One region of the Brevundimonas sp. T2-11 genome, then DNA from elsewhere that is predicted to be linked to it. Evidence: predicted binding sites of a transcription regulator. Region 1 holds the regulator's gene; the other holds the start of a gene.

The links. Region 1 encodes LexA, which represses DNA repair genes until DNA is damaged. Its sites were predicted from a motif close to ATGTTCNCNANNTGTTCT; they were not measured.
Region 2: a site for LexA is predicted at 4,040-4,057, ahead of dinB (DNA polymerase IV). Genes of this name have one in related genera too.

What each region holds. Positions count from the first base shown of each region.
Region 1 is NZ_AP027920.1:1,686,784-1,695,654, reverse strand. Features, by position in the region: gene gltA (citrate synthase) at 1-1,290, opposite strand, end outside; gene gltX (glutamate--tRNA ligase) at 1,356-2,771, opposite strand; gene ACZ5XO_RS08440 (ComEC/Rec2 family competence protein) at 2,968-4,944, shown strand; gene lexA (transcriptional repressor LexA) at 4,925-5,617, opposite strand; gene ACZ5XO_RS08430 (hypothetical protein) at 5,806-6,294, opposite strand; gene trpC (indole-3-glycerol phosphate synthase TrpC) at 6,372-7,169, opposite strand; gene trpD (anthranilate phosphoribosyltransferase) at 7,166-8,203, opposite strand; gene ACZ5XO_RS08415 (anthranilate synthase component II) at 8,208-8,798, opposite strand.
Region 2 is NZ_AP027920.1:1,859,077-1,867,947, reverse strand. Features, by position in the region: gene ACZ5XO_RS09290 (cbb3-type cytochrome c oxidase subunit I) at 1-525, shown strand, start outside; gene ACZ5XO_RS09285 (hypothetical protein) at 522-821, shown strand; gene ACZ5XO_RS09280 (putative DNA modification/repair radical SAM protein) at 877-2,118, shown strand; gene ACZ5XO_RS09275 (UdgX family uracil-DNA binding protein) at 2,118-3,563, shown strand; gene ACZ5XO_RS09270 (hypothetical protein) at 3,687-3,935, opposite strand; gene dinB (DNA polymerase IV) at 4,078-5,157, shown strand; gene ACZ5XO_RS09260 (alpha-ketoglutarate-dependent dioxygenase AlkB) at 5,187-5,765, shown strand; gene ACZ5XO_RS09255 (DUF6880 family protein) at 5,762-6,958, opposite strand; gene ACZ5XO_RS09250 (DUF4126 domain-containing protein) at 6,967-7,515, opposite strand; gene ACZ5XO_RS09245 (hypothetical protein) at 7,659-7,871, shown strand; gene ACZ5XO_RS09240 (Crp/Fnr family transcriptional regulator) at 7,977-8,795, opposite strand.

The sequences.
Region 1 (8,871 bases):
TTCGATCGGCACGTAGTCGCGCTGCGTCGGGCCGGTGTAGAGCTGACGCGGGCGACCGATCTTCTGCGACGGATCGGCCATCATTTCCTGCCACTGCGAGATCCAGCCCACGGTGCGGGCCAGGGCGAACAGGACGGTGAACATGGTGGTCGGGAAGCCCATCGCCGACAGGGTGATGCCCGAATAGAAGTCAACGTTCGGGAACAGCTTGCGCGAGGTGAAGTACTCGTCCGACAGGGCGACGCGTTCCAGTTCCTTGGCGACCTGGAACAGCGGGTCGTTCTCGCGCCCCGTCGCGGCCAGCACTTCATACGCCGACTGCTGCATGACCTTGGCGCGCGGGTCATAGTTCTTGTACACGCGGTGGCCGAAGCCCATCAGCTTGTACTTGCGGTCCTTAACGCCTTGGATGAACTCGGGAATACGGTCCGGCGTCCCGATTTCCTTGAGCATGTTCAGGGCTTCTTCGTTGGCGCCGCCGTGCGACGGGCCCCACAGGCAGGCGATGCCGGCGGCGATACAGGCGAACGGGTTGGCGCCCGACGAACCGGCCAGGCGAACGGTCGAGGTCGAGGCGTTCTGCTCATGGTCGGCGTGCAGGGTGAAGATGCGGTCCATGGCGCGCACCAGAGCCGGATCGACCACATAGTCCTCGGCCGGAACGGCGAAGCACATGCGCAGGAAGTTCTCGGCGTACGACAGGTCGTTGCGCGGCGAGATGAAGGGCTGGCCGATGTGGTACTTGTAAGCGCGGGCGGCGATGGTCGGCATCTTGGCGATCAGGCGGATGGCAGAGATGTCGCGCTGCACCGGATCATGGATGTCCAGGCTGTCGTGATAGAAGGCCGACAGGGCGCCGACGGTGCCGACCATGATCGACATGGGGTGGGCGTCGCGACGGAAGCCTTCGAAGAAGCGATCGAACTGCGCATGCAACATGGTGTGCATGGTGATGCTGTTTTCGAACTTCTCGTACTGGGCGGCGGTCGGCAGTTCGCCGTGCAGCAGCAGGTGGCAGACTTCGACGAAGTTGGACTTCGAAGCCAGTTGGTCGATGGGATAGCCGCGATGCAGCAGGACGCCTTCGTCGCCGTCGATGAAGGTCAGGGCGCTTTCGCAGGCCGCCGTCGAGGTGAAGCCGGGGTCGAAGGTGAAGGCGCCGGTCGCGCCATACAGCTTGCGGATGTCGATGACGTCCGGTCCGGTGGAGCCCGCGAGGACAGGAAGTTCGACGTTCTTGTCGCCGTAGGTGAAGGTCGCCGTGCCGGCGGGTTTCGCTTGTTCAGTCATCTAGGCCCCTTATTTTTCTTCGGGCCGGGCGCGGGGAGGCGTCCAGCCTGCGTGGTTATGGGTGTTCACTTAGTCTGTTGCAGCGCATCATCCAAGCGCCCCAGACCTTCGTCGCGTCCCAGGGCGGCGAGAATTCTCGCAATGTCAGGCGACACGGCGCCACCGGTCAGGGCGCCGCGCATGGAAGGTCCAATTTTTCCGAAGCCTACGCCTTCTTCCTCGGCGAACGCCTTAAGCTCGGCTTCGAGGGCGAAAACGTCCCAGCTCTGGAAAAGACGGAGCCGTTCACGGAGTCGTGAAATTCTTTCACCGCCTTCACCGCTCAGCAGACCGCGGGTTTTCTCGTCCAGAGTGAGCGGGCGCGCCTTCAGCACGAACTCGGTCTGGGTGGCCAACTCCAGGATGGTCTTGGCGCGGTCCTTGACGAAGGGCATGGCGCGCAACAGGCGGGCCTCGTCGTCGGGTTGCAGGGCGCGACCGGCGGTAAGGTGGGCGTCCAGGGTCAGCTTGGCCAGCCGGTCGTCCTCGGCCAGACGGATCCAGTGGGCGTTGACGTGGGCCAGCTTGTCGAAGTCGAGGCGGGCGGGCGCCTTGCCGATTCCGGGCAGGTCGAACCACGCGATGGCCTGTTCGTCGCTGAACAGCTCATGGTCGCCGTGAGCCCAGCCCAGGCGCGCCAGATAGTTGCGCATGGCCTCGGGCAGATAGCCCATCTCGGCATATTCATGCACCGCCTGGGCGCCGTGACGCTTCGACAGCTTGGCGCCGTCCGGGCCGTGGATCAGCGGGATGTGGGCGAAGGTCGGCCGGGTCCAGCCCAGGGCGTCGTAGATCAGGCTCTGGCGGGCGGCGTTGTTCAGGTGGTCGTCGCCGCGAATGACGTGGGTCACGCCCATGTCGTGGTCGTCCACGACCACGGCGAGGTTGTAGGTCGGGGCTCCGTCGGAGCGGACGATGACCAGATCATCCAGGGACGAGGATTCCCAGCGCACGCTGCCTTGCACTGCGTCATCGACGGTCACCGCCTGATCCAGCGGACGACGGAAACGGATGGTGGACGGCTTGGCCAGGTCGTCGACGCTCGGTTCGCGATCGCGCCAGGGCGAGACGAAGTCGCGACCCTCGGCCTTGGCTTGATCGCGCAGGGCGTTGGTTTCGTCAGCGGTCAGGAAGTCGCGATAGGCGTGGCCCGAGGCCAGCAGTTGCTCGGCCACCTCGCGGTGGCGGTCGGCGCGGGCGAACTGGAAGACGGGCTCCTCGTCGCCGAAGAGCTCCAGCCAGGACAGGCCGTCGAAGATGGCCTTGACGGCGTCGTCGGTCGAACGCTCGCGGTCGGTGTCCTCGACGCGGATCAGGAACTTGCCGCCCCGGCTCCGGGCGTAGAGCCAATTGAATAACGCGGTTCTCGCCCCGCCGATATGCAGGTAGCCTGTAGGCGAGGGGGCGAAGCGGGTGACGACAGTCGAGGAGGGGGAGGTCATTCAGGAAGGGTCCGTTGCGGAGGCCCTTATACGCCCGCGCGCGCCAAAGCGAAGCCTTGCCTTAAGGGTTCTTGAGGGGGCGCGCGCCGAGGTTGCGGACCAGGTGGATCGCTGGAGGCTGTGGACGCCGGTCTTTCTCGGCGGTGGATGCGCGATCTATTTCACCTTGAAGAGCGAACCGGCGGGGTGGCCGTTGATGCTTGCGGCCGTGCTGAGCAGCGCGGCGTGGCTGATGGCGCGGCGGTTCGGCCTGGCGCGGCGCTGGACCCTGCTGCTTTTGATGCTGACCTGCCTGTGCGGCGGGGCGGCGGTCGCCAAGCTGCGGACCGAGGCGGTCAGCGGGCCGATCGCGCCAGCCCTGGCAGAGCCGACCGTGGTCGAGGCCTGGGTCATGGATGTCGACAGCCCCGGCGAGCGCGGGGCGCGAATCGTCGTGGCGCCGGTGCGGATCAGGGGGCTGACGCCCGAGGCCACGCCGGTGCGGCTGCGGGCCACGGTGCGGGGCGAGCCCCCGGCGCCGGGGACGGCGGTGCGGCTCTATGGCATTCTGAACCCGCCGCCGGCGCCGGCCAGTCCGGGGGCCTATGATTTCGGTCGCAACGCTTTCTTTCAGGGCATGGGCGGGACTCTGTTCGCGCTCGGCGAAACGCGACCGACGGTCCTGCCTGAGCCGCCGTGGCGGGTGCGTATGGCGATGAAGATCAATGCGGCGCGCTATGCTCTGGCGCAGCGGATCGTGGCGCGGCTGGGTGAGCGCACCGGCGGGATCGCCGCCGCCATGACCACGGGGCACGAGACCTGGATCGGGCTCGAGGATCTGGACGCCATGCGCGATTCCGGGCTGGCGCACATCCTGTCGATCTCGGGCCTTCACATGGCCATTGTCGGGGGCTTCGTCTTCTTCGCTGTGAGGTTGGGCGTTGCGGCCTGGCCGTGGCTGGCGCTGAGGGTGTCGGGCAAGAAGGTGGCGGCGGTCGCGGGCCTGATCGCGGTCGGGACCTATCTGGCGGTGTCGGGGGCGCCGCCGCCGGCCGAGCGGGCGGCGATCACCGCCTCCATCGCCTTCGTCGCTATCCTGCTGGATCGTCAGGCGGTGACCATGCACGCCCTGGCGGTGGCGGCCTTCGTCGTCCTGTTGTTGCAGCCCGAGGCCATCGTCACACCGGGGTTCCAGATGTCGTTCGCGGCGACGGCGGCCCTGGTCGCTCTGGTCGAGGTCTGGCCGCGCCGGATCAAGGAGATTTCCGCGCCCTGGCCCATCGTGGCGGCGCAGCGGCTGGGCAGTTGGCTGCTGGTCGCCTGCACCGCCAGTCTGGTGGCCGGCATGGCGACGGGTCCGTTCGCCATGCAGCATTTCAACCGCACCGCCATCTATGGGCTGGTGGCCAATCTGGGAACGGCGCCGATCGCGGACTTCATCCTGATGCCGGCCCTGGCGCTGGGCGCGGCGCTGGAGCCTTTGGGATTGGGCGCGCCCTTCCTGTGGCTGGCGGGCAAGGGCGTCGATCTGATGCTGGCCATCGGTCACTGGACGGCGGGCCTGCCGGGGGCGGTCCAGACCATCGCCAGCGCACCGGCGGCGGCCCTGCCGATCGCCTTCCTCGGCATCCTGTTCATCTGCCTGTGGCGCGGGCGGTTGAGGTGGCTGGGCCTGCCCTTGGCGGCGGCGGTGCTGATCTGGCCGCGACCGGCGGCGCCTGATCTGTGGATCGGCGACGGCGGGACCAATGCGGCTTGGCGTCAGGCAGAGGCGGCTGTCGTGGTGCGGCCCGGCGTAAGGCAGTTCGCGGCGGACCTGTGGTCGCGACGGCGTGGGCTGGAACTGACGCCGAGACCGGAAGAAGGCTGGTCCTGCAAGCGATCCTTCTGCGCGCCGGAAACCAGCAAGGCCGGGCCGGTCGCCCTGTGGTGGGGCAAGAAGCCGCCTTCGGTCGAGCAGTTGGACGCGATGTGCCGCTCGTCGCAGGTCGTCAGTAGTCGCGCCGAGCTGTTGAGCTTGCCGGCGTCATGCGCCGAAAGGCTGGTGCTGGACGGCGTAGACTATGGGCGCGGCGGCTCGGTCGAGCTGTGGCGCGTCGGTGCGGGCTGGAAGGCGGTGTGGGCGGCGGACGTCAGGGGGCAGAGGCCCTGGACCCGACAGGCCGATCCCGACTTCAGTGATAGCGGCGGATAAGGCCGACCAGCTTGCCCTGAACCGCGACCTGATCCGAGCCGTAGATCTTGGTTTCGTAGTTGCGGTTGGCGGGCTCCAGCGCGATGGAGGCGCCCTTCTTGCGCAGGCGCTTCAGCGTGGCCTGTTCGCCCTCGACCAGGGCCACCACGATCTCGCCGGACGAGGCGTCAGCGGTCGATTTGATGATGACCATGTCGCCGTTGAGGATGCCCGCCTCGATCATCGAGTCGCCCTCGATCTCGAGCAGATAGTGTTCGCCCGCGCCCAGCATGGTTTCGGGCACCGGATAGCGGGCGGTTTCATGCTCGATGGCGTCGATGGGCGTGCCAGCCGCGATCTTGCCCATCAGGGCCAGTTCGCGCGTGTCGTTGGCCGGTTCGGCCGCCTTGGGGCGACCGCCGCCCTCGATCACGCCGGGCTTGAAGCCCGCATGGCCGCGCGGCGCGCCCGCCGTGGCCTGTTCCGGCAGCTTGACGACCTCCAGCGCGCGGGCGCGGTGGGCCAGGCGGCGGATGAAGCCGCGCTCCTCCAGCGCCGTGATCAGGCGGTGGATGCCCGACTTGGACGCCAGATCCAGCGCCTCCTTCATCTCGTCGAAGGAGGGCGAGACGCCCGTTTCCTGAATCCGTTCGTGAATGAACATCAGGAGTTCGTGCTGCTTCTTGGTGAGCATGGGCGCAGGGCTTCCAGAACAAGGCGTGAACCGTTGTCGATGTTCTGTAAGTGTTCTTGCTGAATGTCAACTCGACGGGTTTCGGGGGACGTTGTCGTCAAACCCAATGACAGCAGGATTTCCATCGGCAGGGAGGTTTGCCACTCAAAGCAGTCCCTCGGGATGTCGTCTAAGGGTGGGAAGCGGACCTAGAGCGCATCGTATCGCCAAGGCGTCGCGCCGGATTGGTCTCGGACTCCGAACGCGATCAGACGCCCATCACGAAAAGTCGCGAAATCGCCTGCAACGCCGCCGGGCGCGTCGGATACAATGACAGTCTCAGCATCGAGCCGACGGACATAGCCACCCGCCGCTAGGCGGGTCTCGGCGGGCTCTTGTTCAGCCGTTTTGCAAATGGTGATGAGCTTGGACCAGTGGCATTGAAACGTTCCTGCATCCTCGAAAGTCATTGGTTCGACTAAAACAGTGTGTCCCGGTTCAGGGGGGCCATCGAAGGTAAGGCTGGTGTCGTGAGCGGAGAGCGGTTGCTCCAGGGTCACGGTAGCGATGATCTGCCCTTTTCCATCTCGGGCGACAAACCGTTGCTGTTCGGTCGTGTGCTCGTCGAAGCACCCGCCGCCCAAGACCAGCGTTGCACCGACAAGAATCCTAACGGCCGGCAAATCGAACATCGTCATCTAGATATATGAGCGGACGCAGTGGATGTCCGCAACGGTTCGACTGCGGACATTTCCTGCCAAGCCGATATCCGACACTAGCTCAGTGACAGCAGGGTCCTCGTCGCCGCCTCCACATCCTCCTGACGCATCAGGCTTTCGCCGACGAGGATGGCCTGGGCGTGGGCGTCGGCGACGCGGGCGACGTCGTCGGGCGTGAAGATGCCGCTTTCGGCCACCAGCAGGGCTTTCACGGGGCTGAGCATGGACAGGCGCTCGGTGGCGTCGAGGTCGACCTCGAAGGTGCGGAGGGATCGGTTGTTGATGCCGACCAGGTCGCCGTCCAGCTTGCAGGCGCGGGCCATTTCGGCCTCGTCATGGGTCTCGATAAGGGCGTCCATGCCGAATCGTTCGGCCTCGGCCAGCAGGTCGGCGGCCAGGGCGTCGTCGACCATGGCCAGGATGATGAGGATGCAGTCTGCGCCCAGGGCGCGGCTCTCGGCCACCTGCCAGGGATCGACCAGGAAGTCCTTGCGCAGGCAGGGCAGGGCGACCGCGTCGCGGGCGGCGGCCAGGAAGGCGTCGTCGCCCTGGAAGCTGGGGCCATCGGTCAGGACGGACAGGCAGGTCGCGCCGCCGCGCTCATAGGCTTTCGCGAGGGCGGGCGGGTCGAAGTCGGCGCGGATCAGGCCCTTGGACGGGCTGGCCTTCTTGATCTCGGCGATCAGGGCGGGGCGGCCGGTTTCCTCGGCCACGCGTTCCAGTGCGGAGCGGAAGCCGCGCGGGGCCGACGCCTGGCCGGCGAGGGCCTCGACGGCGGACTGAGAGGTCGCAAGCTTGCGGGCGGCCACGTCTTCGCGCTTGTAGGCGGCGATCTTCGCCAGAACGTCGGTCATGCGGCCTCGTCAGGATCGATAGGGGTGTTGGTGACGCGCACCAGGGTTTCCAGCGCGGCGGCGGCGCGACCGTCGTCGATGACGGCGGCGGCCAGTTCGGCCCCTTCACGCAGGCCGGCGGCGCGGTCGGCCACGACGAGGGCAGCGGCGGCGTTCAGCACGACGATATCGCGATAGGGGCCACGCTCGCCCGCCAGCAGGGCCTTCAGCGCCGCCGCGTTATGCTCGGCGTCGCCGCCGCGCAGATCGTCCAGCGTCGCCAGCGGCAGGCCGGCGTCAGCGGGGGTGACGGTGAAGCGGCGGACAACGCCGTCCTTCCACTCGGCCACCTCGGTCGGGCCTGTGGTGGTCATCTCGTCCAGACCCTGACCGTGGACGGTCCAGGCGCGGCGCGCGCCGAGGCGGCCCAGCACCTCGACCAGGGGCTCCAGCAGGGTTGGATCATAGACGCCCATGACCTGACGATTTGCATGAGCCGGATTACAAAGCGGCCCCAGGAGGTTGAAAACCGTGCGGAAACCGATCTCGGCCCGGACTGGCCCGACGTGACGCATGGCCCCGTGATAGGTGGGGGCGAACAGGAAGGCGATGCCAGCCTGATCCAGGGCGCGGGCCTGTTGCGGGATGGTGGCGTCCAGGTTGACGCCCAGGGCGGCCAGGACGTCGGACGAGCCGGACTTTGAGCTGATGGCGCGGTTGCCGTGCTTGGCGACCTTGAGCCCCGCGCCCGCCAGAACGAAGGCTGCGGCGGTCGAGACGTTATAGGTGTGCTGGCCATCGCCGCCGGTGCCGCAGGTGTCGATCACATCGTCAAACGGATGATCCAGCGACAGGGCGGCCTCGCGCATGGCGGTGGCGAAGGCGACGATCTCGTCCACCGTCTCGCCTCGGATGCGCAGGGCGGTGACGGCGGCGGCGACCTGCGACGGGGTCGGCTCGCCCCGCAGACAGGCCGAGAAGAAGGCATGGGCTTCGTCCGGGGTCAGGACATGCCCGTCCACCAGCTTGCCCAGCAGAGGCTTGAAACCGTCCATAGCCTCAGACCGTCGCCAGTCGCTTGACGCCCGCCAGATCGAGGAAGTTGGCGATCATGTCGTGGCCGTGCTCGGTGGCGATGGATTCCGGGTGGAACTGAACGCCGTGGATCGGCCGGATGCGGTGGGCCAGCCCCATGATCTCGCCGTCAGCGGTCCAGGCGGTGACTTCCAGCTCGTCCGGCAGGGTCTCGCGGCGCACGGCCAGCGAGTGATAGCGGGTGGCGGTGAAGGGCGAGGGCAGGCCCTTGAACAGGCTGCGGCCCTCATGCTCGATCGGCGAGGTCTTGCCGTGCATCAGGGTCTTGGCGCGGATCACGTCGCCGCCGAACGCCTGGCCGATGGCCTGATGGCCCAGGCAGACGCCGAAGATCGGCATGTCCAGCGGCGCGGTTTTCAGGATAGGCAGGCAGATGCCGGCCTGATCGGGATCGCAGGGACCGGGCGACAGCAGCACGGCCTCGGGCTTCAGCGCCCAGGCTTCTTCCACCGTCAGGTCGTCGTTGCGGACGACATGCGTCTGGGCGCCCAGCTCCGCGAGGTAGTGGACGAGGTTGTAGGTAAAGCTGTCGTAGTTATCGACGACGAGGATCATGGCAGGGTTCTTAGGACGGGAGGGACGACGCGCCAAGCGAAGGCGGACTGAAAGCGGACGTTAAGCTGTCCGC
Region 2 (8,871 bases), 170 kb from region 1:
ATCGTGCTGATCGTCGGCGCCATGGTCTGCCTGCTGGCCGCGTTCTCCTATGTCTTCCTGTGGAGCCGGCGACCGGATCTCTGGCAGGCGCCGCCTGCCGTCAGCTCGCTTCTGGCGCCCCTCGGTCTGATGGTCGTGACCGGCCTTTGCGCCGTCGCAGCGCCGCGGGCCGTGCGGATGGCGCGCGACGGGTCGGCTTCGGCCGCCGCCGGCCTGCTGGTGCTGGCCAGCGTGGCGGCGATCGCGGCGTCGATCCTGGAGGCCAGGGCCTGGTGGGCGAGCGGATTGCGGCCGGAGGCTTCCAGCCAGGGCGCTTCGGTTTACGCCCTGCTGAGCTGGGCCGGGACCTTCGCGGCCATCGGCGGTCTGATGGGACTCTATGTCTTGCTGAGGCGCCTGTTCGGCCGTCTTGCGGCTGAACGCCCCTCGACGGTGGACCTGATCAGCCTCTTCCTGGCCTTCACCGCGGCCCAGGCGATCGGCGTCATTCTCCTGGTCCGCCTCTTCCCGGGCGGCGGGACATGAGACGCTGGTCGAGGATGGCCGGCGGCCTGCTGATATGGGCCGTGCACTTCATGGGGGTCTATCTGATTTCCAGCGCCGCCGACGTCTGGTCGTCAAGCGAGGGCGCGGGGGCGCGCTGGATAGGCCTGGCCTTCAGCCTGGGCTGTCTCCTCGCCGTCATCGCCCTGGCGGTCTGGCTCGCCAGGGGGAGAAGCGAGGGGTCCGGCGCCGAGGCCTGGGAAGGGCGCGTAGGGATGACGGGGGCTCTGATGGCCGGGATCGGCGTCTTCTGGCAGACAGCGCCCCTCGTTTTCTGACCAGGGGTTTACGGCCACGCTGTACCTCGACGGAATTGGAACGTATCATGAACATATGGCGCGTATCGATCTTCGACGAAAGCTCTCCATCCTGTCCGACGCGGCCAAGTATGACGCCTCGTGCGCGTCGTCCGGCGCCCCCAAACGCAACTCCCTCGACGGCAAGGGCGTGGGTTCGACCGAGGGCATGGGCATCTGCCACGCCTATACGCCGGACGGCCGCTGCGTCAGCCTGCTGAAGATACTGCTGACCAATTTCTGCATCTATGACTGCGCCTACTGCATCAACCGGTCCTCCTCTAACGTCGAAAGGGCGCGCTTCACGGTCGAGGAGGTGATCGACCTGACCCTGGCCTTCTACAGGCGCAACTATATCGAGGGGCTCTTCCTGTCGTCGGGGGTCATCCGCTCCGGCGACTACACGATGGAGCAGCTGGTCGAGGTCGCGCGCCGCCTGCGCGAGGATCACGACTTTCGCGGCTATATCCATCTCAAGCTCATCCCGGAGGCGGATGAGCGACTGGTGTCCCTGGCCGGGCGCTACGCCGATCGTCTTTCGGCCAATATCGAACTGCCGAGAGACGAGGCCCTGGGGCGTCTGGCGCCTGAGAAGGACGCCCGGCTGATCCGCAGGACCATGGGGCAGGTGCGGCTGCGACTGGAAGCGGCCAGGCCGGAGAAGAGGGACAGGACCCGCCCGCCGGTCTTTGCGCCCGCCGGACAGTCGACCCAGCTGATCATCGGCGCAGACGGCGCGCCCGACACGGAAATCCTCGACCGCAGCGCCTCCCTCTACGGCGGATACGGCCTTCGGCGGGTCTACTACTCCGCCTTCAGTCCGATAGCCGACAGTTCGGATGTCCTGCCGCTGTCGAAGCCGCCGCTGATACGGGAGCACAGGCTCTATCAGGCCGACTGGCTTATGCGTTTCTATGGTTTCAGCGCGCCCGAGATCGGAGAGGGCGCCGTCGACGGGATGCTGGATCTGGCGGTCGATCCCAAGCTGGCCTGGGCGCTGAAGCGGCGCGAAGTCTTTCCTGCGGACGTCAATGCGGCGCCGCGCGAGGCCCTGCTGCGGGTTCCCGGCCTGGGCGTGAAGGCTGTCGACCGGATCCTGTCCGTCCGGCGTTATCGGACCTTGAGGCTGGAAGACGTGGCCCGGCTGACGCGCTCGATCGACAAGGTTCGGCCGTGGATCGTCGCCCTCGACTGGACGCCGGGCGGATTGACCTACGCCGCCGACCTGCGAGCCCGCCTGGCGCCGCGTCGGGCGCCGGAGCAGCTGAGCCTCTTCTGATGCATACGGTTGTCCTGGCCAGTGAGACCGATCTGGAAGGATGGAAGGCCGCGGCGCGCGGCCTGAGACGGGCGGGCGTCGAACCCGCGCGGGCGCGTTTCGCAATGGCGGAGGAGCGACAGGACGGGCTGTTCGGTCCCGAGGAAAAGCCGGGGGCGCCTGACGGGGAAGGCGGCTTCTGCGTGCCTCGCGCCTTCCTCGACACGGTCGGAGACCTGATCCTGCATCGGGCCCCGGATCGCTTCGATCTGATGTACCGCCTGCTGTGGCGGTTGCGGGACGAGCCGGATCTGATGCGGGCGGCCTGCGACCCTGATGTCGCGGCGGCGGCGGAGCGCGTGAAGACCGTGCGCAGGGCCGCCCACAAGATGAAGGCCTTTGTCCGCTTTCGCGAAACAAGGGATGAGGAAGGCGAGCATTGGGTCGCCTGGTTCGAGCCCGCGCACCGCGTCCTGGAAAAGACCGCACCCTTCTTCGCCCGGCGGTTCAGCACCATGCGCTGGTCCATCCTGACGCCGGACGGCACGGCGCGCTGGGACGGGCGGAGTCTTGGCTTCGGGCCGCCCGCACGTCAGGATCAGGCGCCGCGGGCGGACGAGGTCGAGGATTTCTGGCGCGCCTACTACGCCTCGACCTTCAACCCGGCCCGTCTGCGGACGCGCATGATGCAGTCGGAGATGCCGAAGCGTTACTGGAAGAATCTGCCGGAAGCCTCGCTCATCGCGGAACTCGTGGCGTCGGCCTCGGTTCGAACCGAGGCCATGGTGTCCGAACCCGCGCCCCGTCCCAATGAGAAGTTTCAGAGGCTGCGCGCCCGCCCTGTCGACAGGGCGGCGACCGACGAGATGAGACCGGACCATCTCGCGGAATTGCAGAGGGGCGTGCAGGGCTGTCGTCGCTGCCCGCTGTGGCGCGACGCCACCCAGGCGGTGTGCGGCGAGGGACCGGCGCGCGCGCGCTTGATGATCGTCGGCGAGCAGCCGGGGGATCAGGAGGATCTCGCCGGGCGCCCGTTCGTCGGTCCGGCGGGCCGCCTGCTGGACGAGGGTCTTGCACAAGCCGGTCTGGATCGCGCCGAAGCCTACCTGACCAACGCCGTCAAACATTTCAAGCACGAGCCGCGCGGCAAGCGACGGCTCCACAGGACGCCTGACGCAGGGGAGGTCCAGGCCTGTCGCTGGTGGCTGGACCATGAACTCAGGCTGGTGAGACCGCGTCTGATCCTGGCGCTCGGCGCGACCGCCGGCGCGGCCCTGCTGGGCCGAAAGCCGGCGATCCAGTCGGAACGGGGAAGGGTCGTTGAAAGCCGGGAGGGCGACCGGGTCCTGCTCACCGTCCATCCGGCCTATCTCCTGCGCCTGCCGGACGCCGAGGCGCGCCGACGGGAGCGCCTGGCCTTCCTGGAGGACCTGCAGGTCGCGAAGAGGGCGATCGACGCCGTTTGAGACGCGGTCCAGGGGCCGGAAGGGCCGGGGAGCTGCGCCTCCCGTTTCCCGGCCGGCCCTTCTGAACCCGGCCTTTTCCAGGCCGGCGGGGCCGGGGCCTCGCCTTGATCAAGGCGGCCGGCTTCAGGCGGCCGCCTTCCTGTCCGCGGGCGCTGGGGGCAGGAGCGGTTCGGGCGGAAAGCCGAGGTCGGGATTGCTTCGAACCTCGACCAGGCGTTCGCCGTGGTAGAGGCAGGCGGTCGAGAAGCCGATCCATTCGCTCATGACCCCGTCCAGCGCCTTGCGGGCCGACTGATCGTCTGAAGCCGGCAGGACCTGGATTTCGCGAGCCGGAACGCCTGGCATGTTGATGATGCAATAGTATGAAATCACGCACTTTACCCTGATATTGGCGCATCAAACGGCCCTTGGCGCGGCGAGTTCCCTTGAGCCGGATTTCGGGCGCGCCTTTCGCCGAGCCTGGCGGCGTAAAGCAGATGTTCCGTTTTTGTTCCAGTCTTGCTAGGTGTCCTTGATGGACGTCGCCCAGCCTCGCAAGATCATCCACGTGGACATGGACGCCTTCTTCGCCTCGGTGGAGCAGAGGGATGATCCCGGCCTGCGCGGGCGGCCCGTGGCCGTGGGGCACGCCGCCGCGCGCGGCGTGGTCGCAGCCGCCAGCTATGAGGCGCGGCGCTTTGGAGTGCGTTCGGCCATGCCCTCGAGCACGGCCTTGCGCAAATGTCCCGACCTGGTCTTCACGCCGCCGCGCTTCGAAGTCTATCGCGCCGTGTCGGCCCAGATCCACGCCATATTCGCCGACTACACCGCCCTGGTGGAGCCCCTGTCCCTGGATGAGGCCTATCTCGACGTCACGGCCAATGCGAGGGGGCTGCCCACGGCGACCGCCACGGCGGCGGAGATACGGGCGCGGATTCTGGAAGCGACGGGCCTGACGGCCTCCGCGGGCGTTTCCTACAACAAGTTTCTCGCCAAGCTGGCCTCTGATCAGCGCAAGCCCGATGGTCAGTTCGTCGTGCCGCCCGGCCGCGGAGAAGCCTTTGTCGCGGCCCTGCCGGTGAAGCGTTTTCACGGCGTCGGACCGGTCACGGCCGAGAGGATGAATCGGTTGGGCATCGAGACCGGAGAGGATCTGAGGCGGCAGTCGCTCGCCTTCCTCCAGCAGCACTTCGGCAAGTCCGGCGCCTGGTACTATGCGATGGCGCGAGGGCGGGACGAGAGACCGGTCAATCCGGATCGGGAGCGCAAATCCAGCGGATCGGAAACCACCTTCGCCAGCGACATGGTCGAACCCGCCGCCATTGAAGCAGGCGTGGACGCCATGGCCGACGAGGTCTGGGCCTGGTGCATGAAGGCCGGCGCCCTCGGCCGCACCGTGACGGTCAAGGTCAAATGGGCCGACTTCCGCCAATCCACCCGAAGCCGCTCCTTTGTCGAACCCGTCGCTTCCCGGGCGCGATTGCGGGACGTGGCGCGTCTGCTGGTCCGGTCTCTCTATCCGCCGACGATCGGGGTGCGCCTGGTCGGGGTGACGCTTTCCAACCTCGAGAAGGCGAGGCCGGGCGCCGGTCCAGGCGAACTGGCGCTGTCGTGACCATGGTCCAGGGGGACCTCTTCGGTCATATGCCCGAGCCGGCTGGTCCCGCCGGTTTCGACTACAGGGCCGACATCCTGTCGACGGCCGAGCAGTCGATCGCGGTCGAGCAGCTGCAGCGGCTGGGTTTCAGACCCTATGAACACGGGGGCTATCAGGGTTTCCGGCATATCGCCGCCTTCGGGCGCCGCCATGACCTGGCGCAGGGGCGGATGGGGGCGACGGATCCCTGGCCTGACTTCATGCTCGATCTTCTGCGGCGGATCGCCCGAAGGGTCGGGGCGGATGAAGGCGTCTTCGTCCAGGCGCTCGTCAACCGGTACGCGCCAGGCGCCGGCATAGGCTGGCACAGGGACCGGCCCGTCTACGGCGAGATTCTCGGCGTCTCCTTCCTTGCGCCCTGCCTCATGCGCCTGCGCCGCAGGGAAGAGGCTGGATGGCGAAGGGACGCCGTCCTGCTGGATCCGGGCTCGGTCTATCGGCTCTCGGGCGAGGCGCGCCGGGATTGGGAGCATTCCATCTCGCCCATGACGGCGCTGCGCTATTCCATCACCTTCCGGACGCTTGCGTCGCCGACGGCGTCGGTCTCGGCCCAGGACCTCCTCTAGCCTGCAAGCCTGTCGGCGGCTTCTGGAAAGCGTTGGGACAGGCGGGCCGCCCAGTCCGCCGAGGCCGGCCCGGCCTGTCGCGCCTCGCGGGGGCGGGCCAGGACCATGGCCGCCGCCTCCCGATGAGCCGGCCAATCCATCAGGAACTGGAGGGCCGCCCTGAAATCGGCATGGGTCGAGGCATGGGCGAAGGCCCGGTCCAGGGCCTCGACGTCATCGAAGTCGGGCAGTCGGGCGAGATAGTCGCGCAGAACCGGGACCGAAAGATCGCGTTCGAACAGGCGCCAGCGCAGGTCCTGGGCCTCCTGGCGGCTTCCCTCGGCTTCCAGCAGGTCGATGGAGGCGGCCTCCCAGGCCGGGGTGAGGCGGGGCGGGCCGTCCGAGGGGGCGCGACCGAAGGTCCAGCGGCGGTTGAGCGGCGAAGGGGCGAGGGCGGCTTCCAGGGCCGCGCGAGCCTCGACGACCCGGCCCGCGCGCAGGAGGCGGCGCGCGATGTCGGCGGCGACGTCAGGGGCGCCCGCCTGCTCGGGCGTGACGAGGGAGAGCCAGAGGTCCAGGTCCTGCGCCCGGTCGGCCAGGCGGCGCACGAGATTGCGGCCCGCCGGGCTCTTTCTGACGACGGCGGGCAGACGGTCGAGAAGACGTCGCGCCGTGCCGGGCGTGAGCGCTTCTCCCGCGGCCGCGATCCAGCGGCTGTAGTCCTGGGGGCGCCGGCCGAGGGCGTCGATCAGATCGCGCAGGGCCATGTCGTCTGCGGCCTCGGCCAGGGCGAAGAGATCGGGCGCGGCCTGTTCAAAAACGACGGGGAGTTCGCCCTTGACGTCCTTCACCCGGACGTTCAGGCCCGGGTGAAGATCGAACCAGCGGATGAGGACGCCCAGGGCCCGGGCGGCGTCCTGGGGGGCCAGGCGTGCGGTGATCATGAGCCGATGGGCGTCGAGATCCTCGATCAGTTCGCCGCGCTTGCGCCAGGAGACGCGGGTTCGCGCAGCGGCGAGAGCGGTGATGCGCTTGTCGATCTCCAGGGCCAGGGCCTCGGGTCCGACCCCGGCGGCGAGCTCCAGCCGGAGACGGCGCTTGAGATTGGCGTTCCCGGCGCCGGCCTCGATCAGCAGCTCGGCCAGACGCGGCGCGCCGAGATGGACCAGATTGGCGGCGGAGAGCCGGCGGGTGAAGCGGGGTTGTCGCGCCATGAAGTCCTTTATCCGGGCGAGGGCGCCCGCCGGCGGCCCCATAGCATGGATGAGGGCGGTTCGGTCGGGCGTCCGGGGCGTCCTGAACGGCGCCGCTCCGGGGCCCTTGCGGCCGAGGCCGTGATCAGGGCGGTCGCGGCCAGGGTCAGGACGTCTTCGACCAACCCGCTTCGCCTCTGACCGTATCGGCGCATGGCGCGTTTGCGAAGGGCCAGGCCGGCATAGCCCCCGACGACCGCGCCGACGGCTCCCAATGCCGCGGCGCGGCCTCTGAGGGCGCGCGGGGCCATGGCGGCGCCCGCAAGACCTCCGCTGATGAGGCGCGCCGCCAGTCCCGGCGGCACGGTGCGATCCGGAGCGGAATTCATCTTGTCGCCGAGGATTTCGCCGACCGCCAGAAGGGTCGCGCCGACCGCGACGCAGCGGCCTGCGAGAAAGGACGGCGCGCCGTTGCCGGGCGCCAGGCCGCCGGCGCGCGCCGCCAGGGCCACGGCGGCCAGCGGCGTCATGGATCTCTGGCCCGCGGCCAGTCCGATCAGAAGGGGACGAAAATTCATGGCGATCTCCTTTCGGCGACCTGAACCAGGGTTTCGGTTTTCCCGGGGTTCCGGGTGTCCGTTGCACGACCCCCGGGGCCTGCGTCATCCGGTCCTGGAACCTTGGCCGTCGCCCTTCGCTGTCCTTGGATCACGGAGGAAACATGAACCAGATCCATGTCATAGAGCGCGTCTTTCAGATCGCCGATGAAAACCGGGCCTGTCTGAGGATCAGCGACCTGTGCGAAGCCCTGGCGCGCGAGGGCTATACGACCAAGGACATGATGCACCTCGAGGGCTGGAGCATTCGCGAGCAGCTGCGGGCGCGCATGAAGGCGCGCGACGCCGCCGCCGGGGCGCTCAAGCCCGCCGCCTGACCGGCGAGAAGGGCGAGGCCTTTCGCGCGGCCTTCTGGAGGTTCGCCGTCGGCCCTGAACCGCCCGACCAAGCGTCGGAAGCCCGGATCCGGCCTGGCGGGGAGGCTAGACGGCCGCCCTGGAAGGCGTGTGCGTTGCGATTTCGCCGGAGGTCTCCGCCGGCGACCAGGAGGCCGGCTCGGGGGCTAGGGAAGCCTGTTCGCTGCGGCGAGAGAGGTTGGGCGAGACCTGGACAGGCTCGCCGCAGCCGCAGGCGGCCTGGCGAAGACCGGCGAGATCCAGGACCTGGACCTTGCCCCGGCCGAAACGGACCAGATCAAGGGCCTGGAGACGACCGGCCGCGGCGTTGATGCTGGTTCTCTGGACGCCCAGCATGGCGCCGAAATCGGACTGGGTGAGGTGAAGCGGGGCGCCGTTTCCGCCGCAGTGGAGGCGAATGATCCATTTGGCCAGGCGCTCCGGTACGAGATGGGAGGCGTTGCACGCGGCCTCGGCCGCCAGCCCGGCCAGCCTTGACGGCGCCTGTCGGGCGACCAGACGCTCGAACCAGTCGCGTCCCATGGATTCCAGCACCGCCTCGGCCGGCACCCGACCGACGAGGGTGTCGATCAGGGCCCGAACCCGGGCGCGCGGAGCGCCGGACGCAAGGTGATGATCCCATCCATGGACGGCGCCCGCCGGCGTCATGGCGACGCAGACGCCGCCCGATCCCGGAAAGAGGCCCAGCACCCCCGTGAGAACGAAATAGAGGTCGTCGTCGTCCGGGAGGGCTTCGCCGGCCGCCAGGGACTGGGATCGGCTCGTCGCCTCGATGCGTGATCGGGCGTTCGGGGGCAGGGCCTGGAAGACGGGATGGTCCTGCACCACGAGGTGGGCGCGGCGAGGGCCTGAATTCAGGGCTGTGAGGCCGTTCATGGTCTGCATGTCGCACTCCTGGGCGGGGAGTTTGGCGCCTTGCGCCTCGGCCGCCACTCACATGGGTTAGGAGGAAGAAGGGCGG